3 regions of the Pseudokineococcus lusitanus genome follow, and region 1 is predicted to be linked to each of the others. Evidence: riboswitches for the same ligand, from Rfam matches in the RefSeq annotation. Region 1 holds a riboswitch; each other region holds the start of a gene.
What was found. A riboswitch is a leader RNA that binds a small molecule or an ion and turns the genes downstream of it on or off. The one in region 1 is predicted to bind S-adenosylmethionine.
Positions count from the first base shown of each region.

Region 2: linked by a shared signal. The riboswitch ahead of EDC03_RS05645 (bifunctional o-acetylhomoserine/o-acetylserine sulfhydrylase) and the one ahead of metX (homoserine O-acetyltransferase MetX) in region 1 are both predicted to bind S-adenosylmethionine.
Region 3: linked by a shared signal. The riboswitch ahead of EDC03_RS07170 (methionine ABC transporter ATP-binding protein) and the one ahead of metX (homoserine O-acetyltransferase MetX) in region 1 are both predicted to bind S-adenosylmethionine.

Region 1 covers NZ_RJKN01000011.1:20,757-25,023, reverse strand. The annotation lists gene EDC03_RS16400 (universal stress protein) at 54-461, opposite strand; gene EDC03_RS16395 (NUDIX domain-containing protein) at 568-1,083, shown strand; gene metX (homoserine O-acetyltransferase MetX) at 1,096-2,271, opposite strand; SAM riboswitch class IV at 2,407-2,518, opposite strand; gene EDC03_RS16385 (DUF4192 domain-containing protein) at 2,609-4,009, opposite strand; gene EDC03_RS16380 (YkvA family protein) at 4,147-4,267, opposite strand, start outside.
Region 2 covers NZ_RJKN01000002.1:520,791-525,057, reverse strand. The annotation lists gene EDC03_RS05650 (sensor domain-containing protein) at 1-1,369, shown strand, start outside; SAM riboswitch class IV at 1,426-1,540, shown strand; gene EDC03_RS05645 (bifunctional o-acetylhomoserine/o-acetylserine sulfhydrylase) at 1,630-2,961, shown strand; gene EDC03_RS05640 (DUF4188 domain-containing protein) at 3,022-3,510, opposite strand; gene EDC03_RS05635 (TetR/AcrR family transcriptional regulator) at 3,509-4,252, shown strand.
Region 3 covers NZ_RJKN01000003.1:268,188-272,454, forward strand. The annotation lists gene EDC03_RS07165 (HNH endonuclease signature motif containing protein) at 1-1,352, shown strand, start outside; SAM riboswitch class IV at 1,473-1,590, shown strand; gene EDC03_RS07170 (methionine ABC transporter ATP-binding protein) at 1,659-2,774, shown strand; gene EDC03_RS07175 (methionine ABC transporter permease) at 2,831-3,430, shown strand; gene EDC03_RS07180 (MetQ/NlpA family ABC transporter substrate-binding protein) at 3,558-4,267, shown strand, end outside.

The DNA of each region.
Region 1 (4,267 bases):
CGCCGGGGCGTCCGGCGGCGGCGGTGGGGGCGGCGTGCGGCGCCGGGCCCGGGTCAGACGGGCTTGACCGCGAGGACGGGGCAGGGGGCGTCGAAGAGGATCCGCTGGGCGCCGGAGCCCAGCACGAGCTTGCCCACGGGGGTGCGGCGCCGCAGGCCGATGACGACGAGGGCGGCGCCCTCGTCGATCGCGACGCGGAGGAGGTCGGCCGACGGCTCGGCCCCGGGCGTGAGGGCGCGCAGCTCGTGGGCGGGGGCGTCAGCGCCGAGCGCGGCCTCGACCTCGGGCCGCAGCTCCTCGAGGGCGCGGGTGCTCGTGGCGACCGGGTCCGGGTCGTCCGGGTCGGCCCGCCGGTTGTCGACGACGACGACGCGGGAGCGCCGGCGCGCGGCCTCCGCGAGCCCTGCGGCGAGGGCGGCGCGCCCCTCGCGGGTCGGCACGTACCCGACGACCACGGTCATGGGTGCCCCCTCCTCGACGGCCCGTCCGGAGGTCCGGCGGGGCGCCCCCGGGCGCGCCGCGGAGGCTACCCGACACCCCGTCGGCCGCCGTGCGTAGCGTGGGGCCGTGGGCGACGGCGACGGGTGGGTGACCGCCGCGGGCGGGGTGCGGCGCTGGGGCCGCCACGGCGCCGCCGGGCTCCTGCTCGTCAACGACGGCTCGGGCGACGACGGCGCCGAGGGGCCGGCGGGCTCCCGGGTCCTGCTGCAGCTGCGCGCCGGGTGGACCCACCTCGGCGGCACGTGGGGGCTGCCCGGCGGCGCCGTCGACAGCCACGAGGACGCCGACGCCGGCGCGCTGCGCGAGGCCCACGAGGAGACCGGGCTCGACCCGGCCGCCGTCGAGGTCCTCGGCCGGCGCGTCACCGCGGACCTCGGCGTCTGGCGCTACACGGTCGTCCTGGGCCGCCGTCGCCGCGGCGCCCCGCCGCAGGCGCCGCACGCGGCCACGGCGGAGTCCGACGACGTCCGCTGGGTCGCCCTCGACGACGTCGGCGCCCTGCCGCTGCACCCCGGGCTCGTCGGCACGTGGGCCGGCCTGCGGGCGTGGGTCGAGCGGTCCACGTCCGCCCCGCCCGCCTGACCGCCGGGCCGCTCAGCCGTCGACGGGCCCCCCGGGACGGCCGAGCAGGTCGCGCACGACGGCCGCGACCGCCGCGTGCTCGGTGAGGAAGCCGTCGTGGCCCGCGGGCGAGTCGACGACGTGGAGGGCGGGCGTGCCGGGCAGGCCCGCCACGAGCTCCTCGCCGAGCGCCACCGGGTAGAGCCGGTCCGAGGAGATGGCCACGACCGCCGTCGTGGCGGTGACCGCGGCCAGCGCGGCGCCGGTCCCGCCGCGGCCCCGGCCGACGTCGTGGCCGTTCATCGCCCGGGTGAGGGCGACGTACGAGCCCGCGTCGAAGCGCCGCACGAGCTTGTCGGCGTGGTGGTCGAGGTAGGACTCGACCGCGTAGCGGCCGCCCCGGGCGGGGTCCTCCCCCGGCTGCGCCGTCCGCCCGAAGCGGGCCTCGAGCTCGGGCGCCGCGCGGTACGTGGCGTGCGCGACGCGGCGGGCGACGCCGAGGCCCGTGTGGGGCCCCGCGCCGTCGGGCGCGTCGTGGTAGTCGCCCCCGGCGTAGCCCGGGTCGCCCTCGACGGCGGCCAGCTGGGCCGCGGCCCAGGCGATCTGGTCGGCGCCGCTCGCCGCGCAGGCGGCCAGCACGAGCAGCCGGCGGACCCGGCCGGGGTGCGTGACGCCCCACTCGAGGGCGCGCATGCCCCCCATCGACCCGCCGACGACGAGCGCCCACGCCGGCACGCCCAGCGCGTCGGCGAGCGCCGCCTCGACGGCGACCTGGTCGCGGACGGAGACGGCCGGGAACCGGCTCCCCCACGGCCGGCCGTCGGGCGCGGGCGACGACGGACCGGTCGTGCCCTGGCAGCCGCCGAGGACGTTGGCCGCCACGACGCACCAGCGGTCGGTGTCGAGGGCCCGGCCCGGGCCGACGAGCTCGTCCCACCAGCCCGGGGTGGGGTGACCGGGCCCGGCGGGCCCCGCGACGTGGCTGTCCCCCGTCAGCGCGTGGCAGACGAGGACGACGTTCGACCGGTCGTCGGCCATCTCGCCCCACGTCTCGTAGGCCACGACGACGTCGGGGAGCACGTCTCCGCCCTCCAGCGCGACGGCGCCGACCCGCGCGAAGCGGCGGGAGCCGACCGGGTCGCCGGGGCGCCACGCGCCCGAGGCGGGCGGCGCGGGACGGGCGGCCCGGGACGCCGGGACCGGCGGCACGACGACCGGGCCGTCCGCCGGCGAGCCCTGCGCGCCCACGGCCGGCGGGGGCACCGCCGGCGGGGGCGGGACGGTGCGCTCCTCGGTGCGGGTGCTGCCCACGACGGCCTCCGGGGGTCCCAGGGGCCGACGGGCGGCCCGCGCTTGCCCGCCGCATGCCGGCGGGCCCGGTCATCACCCGGGGCACCCCACCGCGGAGGAGGGTTGCCGCCCAGCGAGCCGGGGCTCCGCGCTGGGACTCTTGACCTGGCGCGGACGGTAGCAAGGGCCCCGCCGCGACCGCACCGCCCGTCCGGCCGTCGGGCGGCGCCCCGGGGCCCGCAGGCCCCGCGCCGGGTCAGCCCGCGGGCGCCTCCTCGTCGTCCTGCCGGCGGGCCCGCACCCAGGCGGGGACCGCCCCCGCGTCGACGAGGTCGAGGACGAGCCGCGCCATCGGCACGGCGGGCCGGACCTCGAGCGCGCGCTCGGCGCAGGCGACCGCGCGGGCGCCGTCGCCGGACCACCACGCCGTCCACGCGAGCGCCCCGAGGGCGTGGGCGCCCACCCGGTCGGGCAGGTGCCGCACGACGGCCGCGAGCACCCCCTCCGCGGCGGCCACGAGCGCCGGGTCCGGGACCGCGGCGCCCGCCGGCCGGCCGACGACCGCCTCGAGCAGCGCCTCCGCGCGCTCGTCGGGGCCCTCGGCCGCCACCCGCTCCGGCACGTCGCCCGCCCCCGCGAGGCAGCTGACGAGGACGGCGTCGCGCACCCACGGGTCGGCCAGGGCCGCGCCGACCCGGCCGAGCAGCACGGGGTCGTGGAGGTCCTCCGCCGGCCCGCGACGGCCGGGCGCGTCCCCGCCGGGCGGAGCGGCCAGCCGCTCGACCTCGACGGCACCGCGGAAGGACGCCAGCGCGTCCGCGCGGAGCCGGGCGGCGCGGGCCGGGTCGCCCTCGGCGCGGCGCGTGCGGCGCCGGGCCGTCGCGGCGGCCCGGACCGCCTCCTCGCGCGCGTCGGCGGCCGCGGGCCGCAGGTCGTCGAGCAGGGCGTCCCGCGACCGCAGCGGCGCGGACCCACGGGCGACCATCTCGACGGCGGCGAGGCTGCCGTCGAGGGCGGCGAGGGGCTCTCCCTCCGGCGGGCAGCACGCGTCCCGGCAGCCGAGGCGGCGCAGGCGGTCCCCGTCGACCCACCACGCGTCGCCGAGCCGCAGGCCGCGGCCGACGCAGGCCCCGGCGACGAGGACGTCGACGAGGCCCGCGAGCGACAGGTCCCGCGGGTCCGGGCCCCCGGGGTGGCCGCCGCCCAGCAGGTCGGCGGGCACGGCGTCGTCGTAGACGACCGCGACGACGGCGGACGCGCCGTCGCGCACGGCGAGGTCGACCGCGTGGTCCACGAGGCGCCCCAGCAGGTCGACGAGGTCGGCGGGCACCTGCCGGAGCGCCAGCAGCGCCCGCTCCCGGTCGGCGAGGGCGGGCAGGTCGACCCGCGAGACGAGGCCCACGCGCCGGCGGGGTCCCCGCAGGCTCACGAGGACGAGGCTGCGCGCCGGGACGAAGCCCAGCTGGTGCGGCACGAGGGCCACGAGGTCGCGCGGGTCGCCCACGCGGAGCACCTCGGGGGCGCGCACCTGCGGGGGCAGGAGGGGCGCCGTCCGCGGCCGGCTCCTCGCCCCCTCGGCGGCGGTGGGGCACGGGCGGCCGCGGCGACGGCGCGAGGTGGTCGTGTCGTCGCGGCGGGGGGCGGGTGAGGTCGTCATGACGGCGAGCGTGGGGCGCCGGACGTCGGCGCGGGGACGCCCTCCACAGGGGGGGTCCCGGGCGGGGGCCCGGCGCGCACCGGGGCGCCGTCGAGGGCGCCGTCCACAGGACGTCGCCCCCGGCGGCGGGCGGGAGGTCAGACGACGACGCTGCCCTGGACGGTCTCGCGACCGGGCTCGGCGGCGCGGTCCGTGCCGGCGCCCTCGGGGCCGTCGGCGGCGGGGCGGCCCGCCTTCTCCCAGCGCAGGAAGGCGGTG
Region 2 (4,267 bases), on a different contig from region 1:
GCACGAGCGTGACCTCGTCGACGCGCTGCGCCGTGCCCAGGAAGCCGAGCGGCAGCGGGTCGCCGTCGAGGAGGAGATGCGGCAGCGGGCGCTGCGGGACGACCTCACGGGCCTGCCCAACCGCGCCGGCCTGCTGGCCCGACTCGCCGGTGCGCCGGAGGGCGGCCGGCCGGCGTCCGCCGGGACGGCGCTGCTCTTCGTCGGCCTCGACCACTTCAAGGCGGTCAACGACAGCCTCGGTCGGGAGGCCGGCGACGAGCTGCTCCGCGTCGTCGCGCAGCGCCTCACCGCGACCGTCCGCGCGGACGGCGTCGTCGCGCGCCTGTCCGGCGACGAGTTCGTCGTCGTGGCCGACGTCGGGGACGACGGCGCCGCGCGGGCGGTGGCCGAGCGGGTGCTCGACGTCGTCACGGCGCCCGTGCTCCTGCAGGACGTCGAGATCGTCGTCACGGCGAGCGTCGGGGTCGTCCGGGCCACGCCCGACGAGACGCCGGAGCGGCTGCTCCACCACGCCGACGTCGCGATGCACCGGGCGAAGGCACGCGGCCGCGCCCGTGTCGAGCTGCACGACCCGGACGTCGTCGACCCGGCCGTCGGACGTCTCCGGCTCATCGGCGAGCTGCGCCGCGGCATCGCCGAGGGCGAGCTGCGCGTGCACTACCAGCCCCGCATGGACCTGCGGGGCGACCGTGTGGCCGGCGTCGAGGCGCTCGTGCGGTGGCAGCACCCCGAGCGCGGGCTGCTCCAGCCCGGCGACTTCATCGACGTCGCCGAGGAGTCGGGCCTCGTGCGCCGCCTCGGGGCGTGGGTGCTGGACTCCGCCGTGGCCCAGGGGGCGGCGTGGGCGCGGACGGCGGGAGGCGGCCCGACGACGGAGATCGCCGTCAACCTCTCGACGCGCCAGCTCGGCGACCCGGACCTCGTGCCGCTCGTCGCCGAGGTGCTGGACCGGCACGGGCTCGACCCGGCGCTGCTCACGCTCGAGGTGACCGAGACGGCGCTCATGGAGGACCCGGACGCGGCCGCCGCGACGCTGCGGGCGCTCAAGGCGCTCGGCGTCACCCTCGCGGTCGACGACTTCGGCACCGGTTACGCGAGCCTCACGTACCTCCAGCGGTTCCCGCTCGACGAGCTGAAGATCGACCGGTCCTTCGTCGCGGGGCTCACCGAGAGCCGCGGTGACGCGGCCATCGTCGCCACGTGCGTCCACCTCGCGCACTCCCTCGGGCTGCGGGCCGTCGCGGAGGGCGTCGAGACGCCGGACCAGCGCCGCGCCCTCGAGGACCTCGACTGCGACATGGCGCAGGGCTACCACTACGCACGGCCGCTGCCCGTGGACGAGCTCGACCGGTGGTGCGCGGCGCGCTGACCGGTCCGTGAGACACGGGTCCCGCTCGACGGACGGACGCTCCTAGGGTCGAGGCAGGTCAAGAGCGCCAGCGACAAGCCCCGGCTCGCTGGCCGGCAACCCTCCTCCTGCGGCGGGGTGCCCCGGGTGAAGACCGGGCCGCCACCCGTCCGGGCGCGGCAAGCGCGGGCTCGCACGAGCCCCTCGCCGAGGAGACCCCTGTGCCCACCACCCCTCCCGCCGACCACCCCACGCCGTCGACCGGCCTCGACGAGGAGCCGGTGACGCACGGCGTCGCCGACGAGGCGCCCGCCGCCTGGTCCTTCGAGACCCGCCAGATCCACGCCGGCGCCGCGCCCGACCCGAGCACCGGCTCGCGGGCGCTGCTTATCCACCAGACGACGTCCTTCGCCTTCCGCGACACCGAGCAGGCGGCGAACCTCTTCGCGCTGGCCGAGCTCGGCAACATCTACACGCGCATCACCAACCCGACGACGGACGCCGTCGAGAAGCGCATCGCCGACCTCGACGGCGGCGTCGGCGCGCTGCTCGTCGCGTCGGGGCAGTCGGCGGAGACGCTGGCGATCCTCAACGTCGCCGAGGCGGGAGACCACGTCGTCGCGAGCCCCAGCCTCTACGGCGGCACGGTCAACCTGCTCCGCTACACGCTGCCCAAGCTCGGCGTCACGACGACGTTCGTCGAGGACCCCGACGACCTTGACTCCTGGCGCGCCGCGGTGCGCCCCAACACGAAGGTCTTCTACGGGGAGGCCATCCCCAACCCGCGCGGCGACGTCCTCGACGTCGAGGGCGTGGCCGGCGTCGCTCACGAGGTGGGCGTGCCGCTCGTCGTCGACGCGACGGTGGCGACGCCGTACCTCCTGCGGCCGCTGGAGTGGGGCGCGGACGTCGTCGTGCACTCGGCGACGAAGTACCTCGGCGGCCACGGGACGGCGATCGGCGGGGTCGTCGTCGACGGCGGGACCTTCGACTACGCGCAGCACCCGGACCGCTTCCCGGGCTTCAACCAGCCGGACGAGAGCTACCACGGGCTCGTCTACGCGCGGGACCTCGGCGTCGGCAGCGCGCTGGGCGCGAACCTCGCATACATCCTCAAGATGAGGGTGCAGCTGCTGCGCGACCTCGGGCCGGCGATCTCGCCGTTCAACGCCTTCCTCCTCGGGCAGGGCATCGAGACGCTGAGCCTGCGGGTGGAGCGGCACGTGGCCAATGCGCAGGCGGTCGCCGAGTGGCTGGAGCAGCGGCCGGAGGTCGAGCGGGTCCAGTACGCGGGCCTGCCGTCCAGCCCGTGGCACGCGCGGCAGCAGAAGTACGCGCCGCGGGGCGCCGGCGGCGTCCTCGCCTTCGAGCTGCGCGGGGGCCTGGAGGCGGGGCGACGCTTCGTCGACGCGCTGACGCTCCACAGCCACGTGGCCAACATCGGGGACGTGCGCAGCCTCGTCATCCACCCGGCGTCGACGACGCACAGCCAGCTGGCGCCCGAGGACCAGGTCAAGGCGGGCGTGACGCCGGGGCTCGTGCGGCTGTCCGTGGGGCTGGAGCACCTCGACGACATCCGGGCGGACCTCGAGCGCGGGTTCTCCGCGGTCTGAGGTCGAGGTGGCTGCACGACGACGCGGTAGAGCGCGTCCTCGTGCAGCCACCTGCCCGGCTCAGGCGTCGACGCCGCGCATCCGCTCCGCGGCCCGCTGGCGGCGCGGCGGGACGGGGGCCGAGCGGGTCGCCGCGGCGAGCCCGTGGTCGGGCATCGAGACGTAGACGGACTCCGCACGGCCCGGGCCGACGAGGTAGGTCTCGTGGAAGATGCCGGCCGCGTCGCCGCCGCGGCGGGCCTGCTGGTTGAAGGCGCGCCAGGCGGGGAGGTGCTCGGCGTCACCCGCAGAGGCGTAGGCCTGCAGCAGGTCCCAGCTGCGCCAGTACTGCAGGAGCATGAAGGTGCGCCCGGACCAGTAGGTGCGGGCGTGGAGCAGGCCCAGCTCGGGGCGGCCCAGCTCGGCGAGCATGAGCGGCATCGCCCGGAAGACCGGCAGCCACTGCCGCGGGCTGCGGAGCCGGTTGATGCGCATGCCGATGACGAAGACGACGACGTCCTGCCCGTCGAGGTCGGCGGTGCGGCGTCCTGCGTGGACCGTGGTGCCCATGGCTCCCCCTGCGGTGGTGCTGACCGGCCGAGGTCGTCGGCGTCGATGTGGACGCCGTCAACATAGGACTACGGTGTGGACGCTGTCCACATGTGGCGCGGGGTCGCGCCGCCCGACGTCGGGAGGGGCCCTGGAGCGCGCGACCTACCACCACGGCGACCTGCGGAACGCCCTCGTGGCGGCGGCCTCGACGGCGGTCCGCGCCGCAGGGCCCACCGGGCTGTCGGTGCGCGAGGTGGCACGCGAGGTCGGCGTCAGCCCCAACGCGGCCTACCGCCACTTCGCGGGGAAGGCCGAGCTGCTGGCGACGGTCGCCGAGCACGCGCGCGGCGCGATGGGCGTCGCGATGGCGGAGCGGCTGGCGGCGGTGCCGGCGTCCGGTGACGCCGTGGCCCTGGCGCGGGCGCGCCTCGTCGCTGTCGGGCGCGGGTACGTCGAGTACGCCGTCGCCGAGCCGGGGCTCTTCCACGTCGTCTTCAACGGGCCGCCGACCACGGGCGGCCCGCCGGGCTGCGTGGGCGGGCCGGACCCCTGGTCGATGCTGCAGGACCGGCTCGACGAGCTCGACGCCGCCGGCGGGCTCGGCGTGCGGGGGCGCGCGGGGGCGGACCTCGCCGCGTGGGCGGCCGTGCACGGGCTGGCCGAGCTGCTCGTCGGGGTCCTGGCCGGGCTCGACCCGGACGAGCGGGAGCAGGCGCTGGTCCGGACCCTCGCGACGGTGGGAGCGGGGCTGGCGGGCTGACCCGGCGAGACCGAC
Region 3 (4,267 bases), on a different contig from region 1:
CGGCCGAGCTCGTCGCCACCGGACCCGTCGCCGACATCACCGCCCTGTTCCACCGCCTCGACACGTGGGCGCGCACCCGCACCGGCCCCAACGCGAGCGCGGACCCGCACGCCGCGGTCGCCGCCGGACTGGACCCCGTCACCACCGACACCACCGGGCTGCCCGACCGCCGCGGCGTCGACGCCCGCCGCTTCGACGCCCTCGTCGGCCTGGTCACCGACACCGGTGCCGGCCCACGGAAGGACGGCCGTGCCCACACCGGGCAGTGCCACGGCCCGTCCCTCAACGTCTCGCTCCCGACGCTGCTCGGCCTCGACGACGAGACCGCGTGGCTCGCCGGCCACGGCGCGGTCCCGGCCGACATCGCCCGCGAGCTCCTCGCCGCCGGCCACCCCTTCCGCCGGGTCCTCACCGACTTCTTCACCGGGAAAGTGCTTGGCGTCGACGGACACCTCCACCACCTCCCAGCCGCCGGGACCCGCACGACGACGCCTGGGCTCACCACCGGCGCGACGACCGTCCCGGCGGTGGTGACGCCCACCACGGCTCCTCCGCCCTCCCCTGCACCGGACGCCGGCCTCGACGCGGTGCCCGACCCACCGGGCGACCAGCGGACCACAGCGACAGCCGTGCCCCCGCCGACGACGACCACGGAGCCGGCACCCCCCGGCCTTACCGACAAGGTCACGCCCGGCACCACCACGCCCGGCACCACCACGCCCGGCACCACCACGCCCGGCACCACCACGCCTCCCTGGGCCCGGACAGGAGCTGATGCGTCCGACGCAGCGACGCCGTCCTCGTCGACCTGCCCTCTCGCTGGCCTGCCCACCGACTACGTCCCCACCGCCGAGCAGTCCCGCTACGTCCGGACCGCGCTGCCCGAGTGCACCCACCCCGGCTGCACCCAGCCCTCGGTCCGCTGCGACCTCGACCACCAGGTACCCCACGGCGCCGGTGGCCCGACCTGCGAGTGCAACCTCCGCCCCCGCTGCCGCAAGCACCACCAGTGCCGCACCCACTACGGCTGGCAGGTCGAGGCCATCACCGACGACCCCGACGACCCGCACGGCCTCGGCACCCGCTGGACCTCACCCCTCGGCCTCGTCCACGACGACCCCGCACCACCCTTCCTCCCCCGACCCATCACCAGCCGCGACGACGACGGCACGCCCCTGCCCACCGGCTGGGGCGACCTCGGCGATCCCCTCGACTGCTCGTACCCGACCGTCGACATGGCCTGGCCCGGCGCCGCCCTGCTCATCAGCGCTGCCGTCACCGCGACCGCCCACCACCGCGAACCGCCCGCGTCGCCGGCCCCGCCGACCGACGACGACCCGCCGCCCTTCTGACGCCGGCACCACCGCGTCGGCCTCGTCGTGACCCGTCGCCACGGTGGCCCCGGGCTCCCAATACCCACCGTCCCGAGCGGTTTTGACAGCGACGCCGGACGCTGCCTACCGTCCCGTCCAGGTCACGAGAACCAGCGCGAAGCCCCGGCTCGCTGGTCAGCAACCCTCCGCCACGGCGGGGTGCTCCGGGTGAGGACCAGGTGGACGCCCCACGACGGCGCGTCCGCAAGCGTGGCCCGACCGGGCCTCGTCTCCGCGTGCGCGGCGGCCGGTGCCGTCGCGCCTGCTGCCAGGAGCGCACCGCCCGTGATCGAGCTGTCCGGCCTCGTCAAGACCTACGCGGCGCCCCGGCGCCGGGGCGGCCTGCGGCAGCTCGTCGCGCGGCGGACCTCGGACGTGGACGTCGTCGTCGAGGACGACGCGCCGGTCCGCACGGGCGAGGTCCGCGCGCTCGACGGCGTGAGCATCTCCGTCCCGGCGGGCGACGTCGTCGGCGTCGTCGGCCCCAGCGGCTCCGGCAAGAGCACCCTCGCCCGCTGCGTCAACCTCCTCGAGCGCCCGGACGCCGGCCGCGTCGTCGTCGACGGGCAGGACCTCACCGCGCTCGACGCCGGCCGGCTGCGCACGGCCCGCCGCAGCATCGGCATGGTCTTCCAGCACTTCGACCTCCTCGGCTCGCGGACCGCGCTCGGCAACGTCGCGCTGCCGCTGGAGCTCGCGGGCGTCGGCCGGCGCGAGCGCGAGACCCGCGCCGCGGAGCTGCTCGAGCGCGTCGGCCTCGCCGACAAGAAGGCCTCCCGGCCGTCCCAGCTGAGCGGCGGCCAGCAGCAGCGCGTCGCCATCGCCCGCGCCCTCGCCGCCCGCCCGTCGGTCCTGCTGTGCGACGAGGCCACCTCCGCCCTCGACCCCGGCTCCACGGCCGGCGTCCTCGCGCTCGTCCGGGAGCTCCGCGACGAGCTGGGCCTCACGGTCGTCGTCGTCACGCACGAGATGGACGTCGTCCGGGCCGCCTGCGACAGCGCGGTCCTGCTCGAGCACGGCCGGGTCGTCGACGAGGGCCGGCTGGCCGACGTCGCCGCCCGCCCCGGCTCGCCCCTGGCCACCCGCCTGCTGCCGGCGCCCGCCCGGCCCCCGGTGCGGCCCGGCAGCGCGCTGCTCCAGCTCGTCGTCACCGACGGCTGGGACGGGCAGGCCGGGCCCGACGGCGGCGGCGGACCCGGCGAGGCGGTGATGACGTCGCTCGTGCGCGAGCACGGGCTCGACGTCTCGGTCGTCGGCGGCCGGGTCGAGACCCTCGGCGGTCGCCGGGCCGGGCACCTCCTCCTCGAGGTCGCCGGCGGGGCCGCCGAGCACGCCGCCCGGCTGGGCGGCGCCACGGACGCCTTGCGCGCCCGCGGCGTCCTCCTGGAGGTGGCGGCGTGAGCGAGCTGCTCTCCCTCGCCCCGCAGCTGGCCGAGGCCACCCGCGAGACGCTGACGATGGTCGCCACGGCGACCGTCCTCGCCGTCCTCGGCGGGATCCCCCTCGGCGTCCTGCTGCTCGTCGTCTCGCCGGGCGGTCTCGCGCCGCACCCGCTCGCGCACCGGCTGCTCGGCCTGCTCGTCGACCTCGGCCGCTCGCTGCCCTTCATCATCCTGCTCGTCGCCGTGGCCCCGGTGACCCGGCTCCTCGTCGGGACGACGATCGGCTCCTGGGCCGCCGTCGTGCCGCTGACCATCGGCGCCGTGCCCTTCCTCGCGCGGCTCGTCGAGACGTCGTTGCGCGAGGTGGCCCCCGGCAAGGTGGCCGCCGCCCTCTCCATGGGCGCGCGGCGGCGGGACGTCGTCCGCACCGTCCTCCTGCCGGAGGCGCTGCCGTCGGTCGTGGCCAGCTGCACCGTCACCGTCGTGGCGCTCGTCAGCTACTCGGCGATGGCCGGCGCGGTGGGCGGCGGCGGGCTCGGCGACTTCGCCATCCGCTACGGCTACCAGCAGTTCCGGACGGACATCACGCTCGTGACCGTCGCCCTCCTGCTCGTCGTCGTCCAGGTGCTCCAGCAGGGCGGCGAGGCCCTCGCCCGCCGCCTCGCGCACCGCTGACGACGCCCCCCGGGCGCCCGGCGCCCACCCGCACCACCGACCCGCCCGCCGCGGGCCGTCCCGTCGTCCCCCGTCCCGCCCGACCAGGGCTCCCGCACGCCCTCGCCCACCGACCCGGAGGTCCCCCGTGCCCACCACCCGCCGCCCCCGCACCGCCGTCGCCCTCGGCGCGGCCGCCGCGCTCGCCCTCTCGCTGTCCGCCTGCGGCGGCGGGGAGGCCGAGCTGAGCGCGGCCGACGAGCCGCTGCGCGTGGGCGCCTCGCCGGTGCCCCACGCGGAGATCCTCCGCTTCGTGCAGGACGAGCTGGCCGAGGACGCCGGGCTCGACCTCGAGGTCGTCGAGTTCACCGACTACGTGCAGCCCAACGTGGCCCTCGAGGACGGCTCGCTGGACGCCAACTACTTCCAGACCATCCCGTACCTCGAGGAGCAGGAGCGCACGGCCGGCTACGACTTCGCCGCGCTCGAGCCCGTCCACGTCGAGCCCCTCGGCATCTACTCGCAGAGCCTCGGGAGCATCGACGACGTCCCGTCGGGCGCGACCGTCGCCATCCCCAACGACCCGACGAACGCCGCCCGCGCGCTGCGGCTGCTCGAGGCCGAGGGCCTCGTCGTCCTCGCCGACACGGGCGAGGACGCGCCGACCGCCCTCGACGTGCAGGAGGGGGGCCGCGACCTCGACATCACCGAGGTCGAGGCCGCGCAGGTCCCGCGCTCGCTCCAGGACGTCGACATCGCCGTCGTCAACGGCAACTACGCCATCGACGCCGACCTCTCCCCCGCCGACGACGCCCTGGCCCTCGAGGCCGCCGAGGGCAACCCCAACGCGAACCTCGT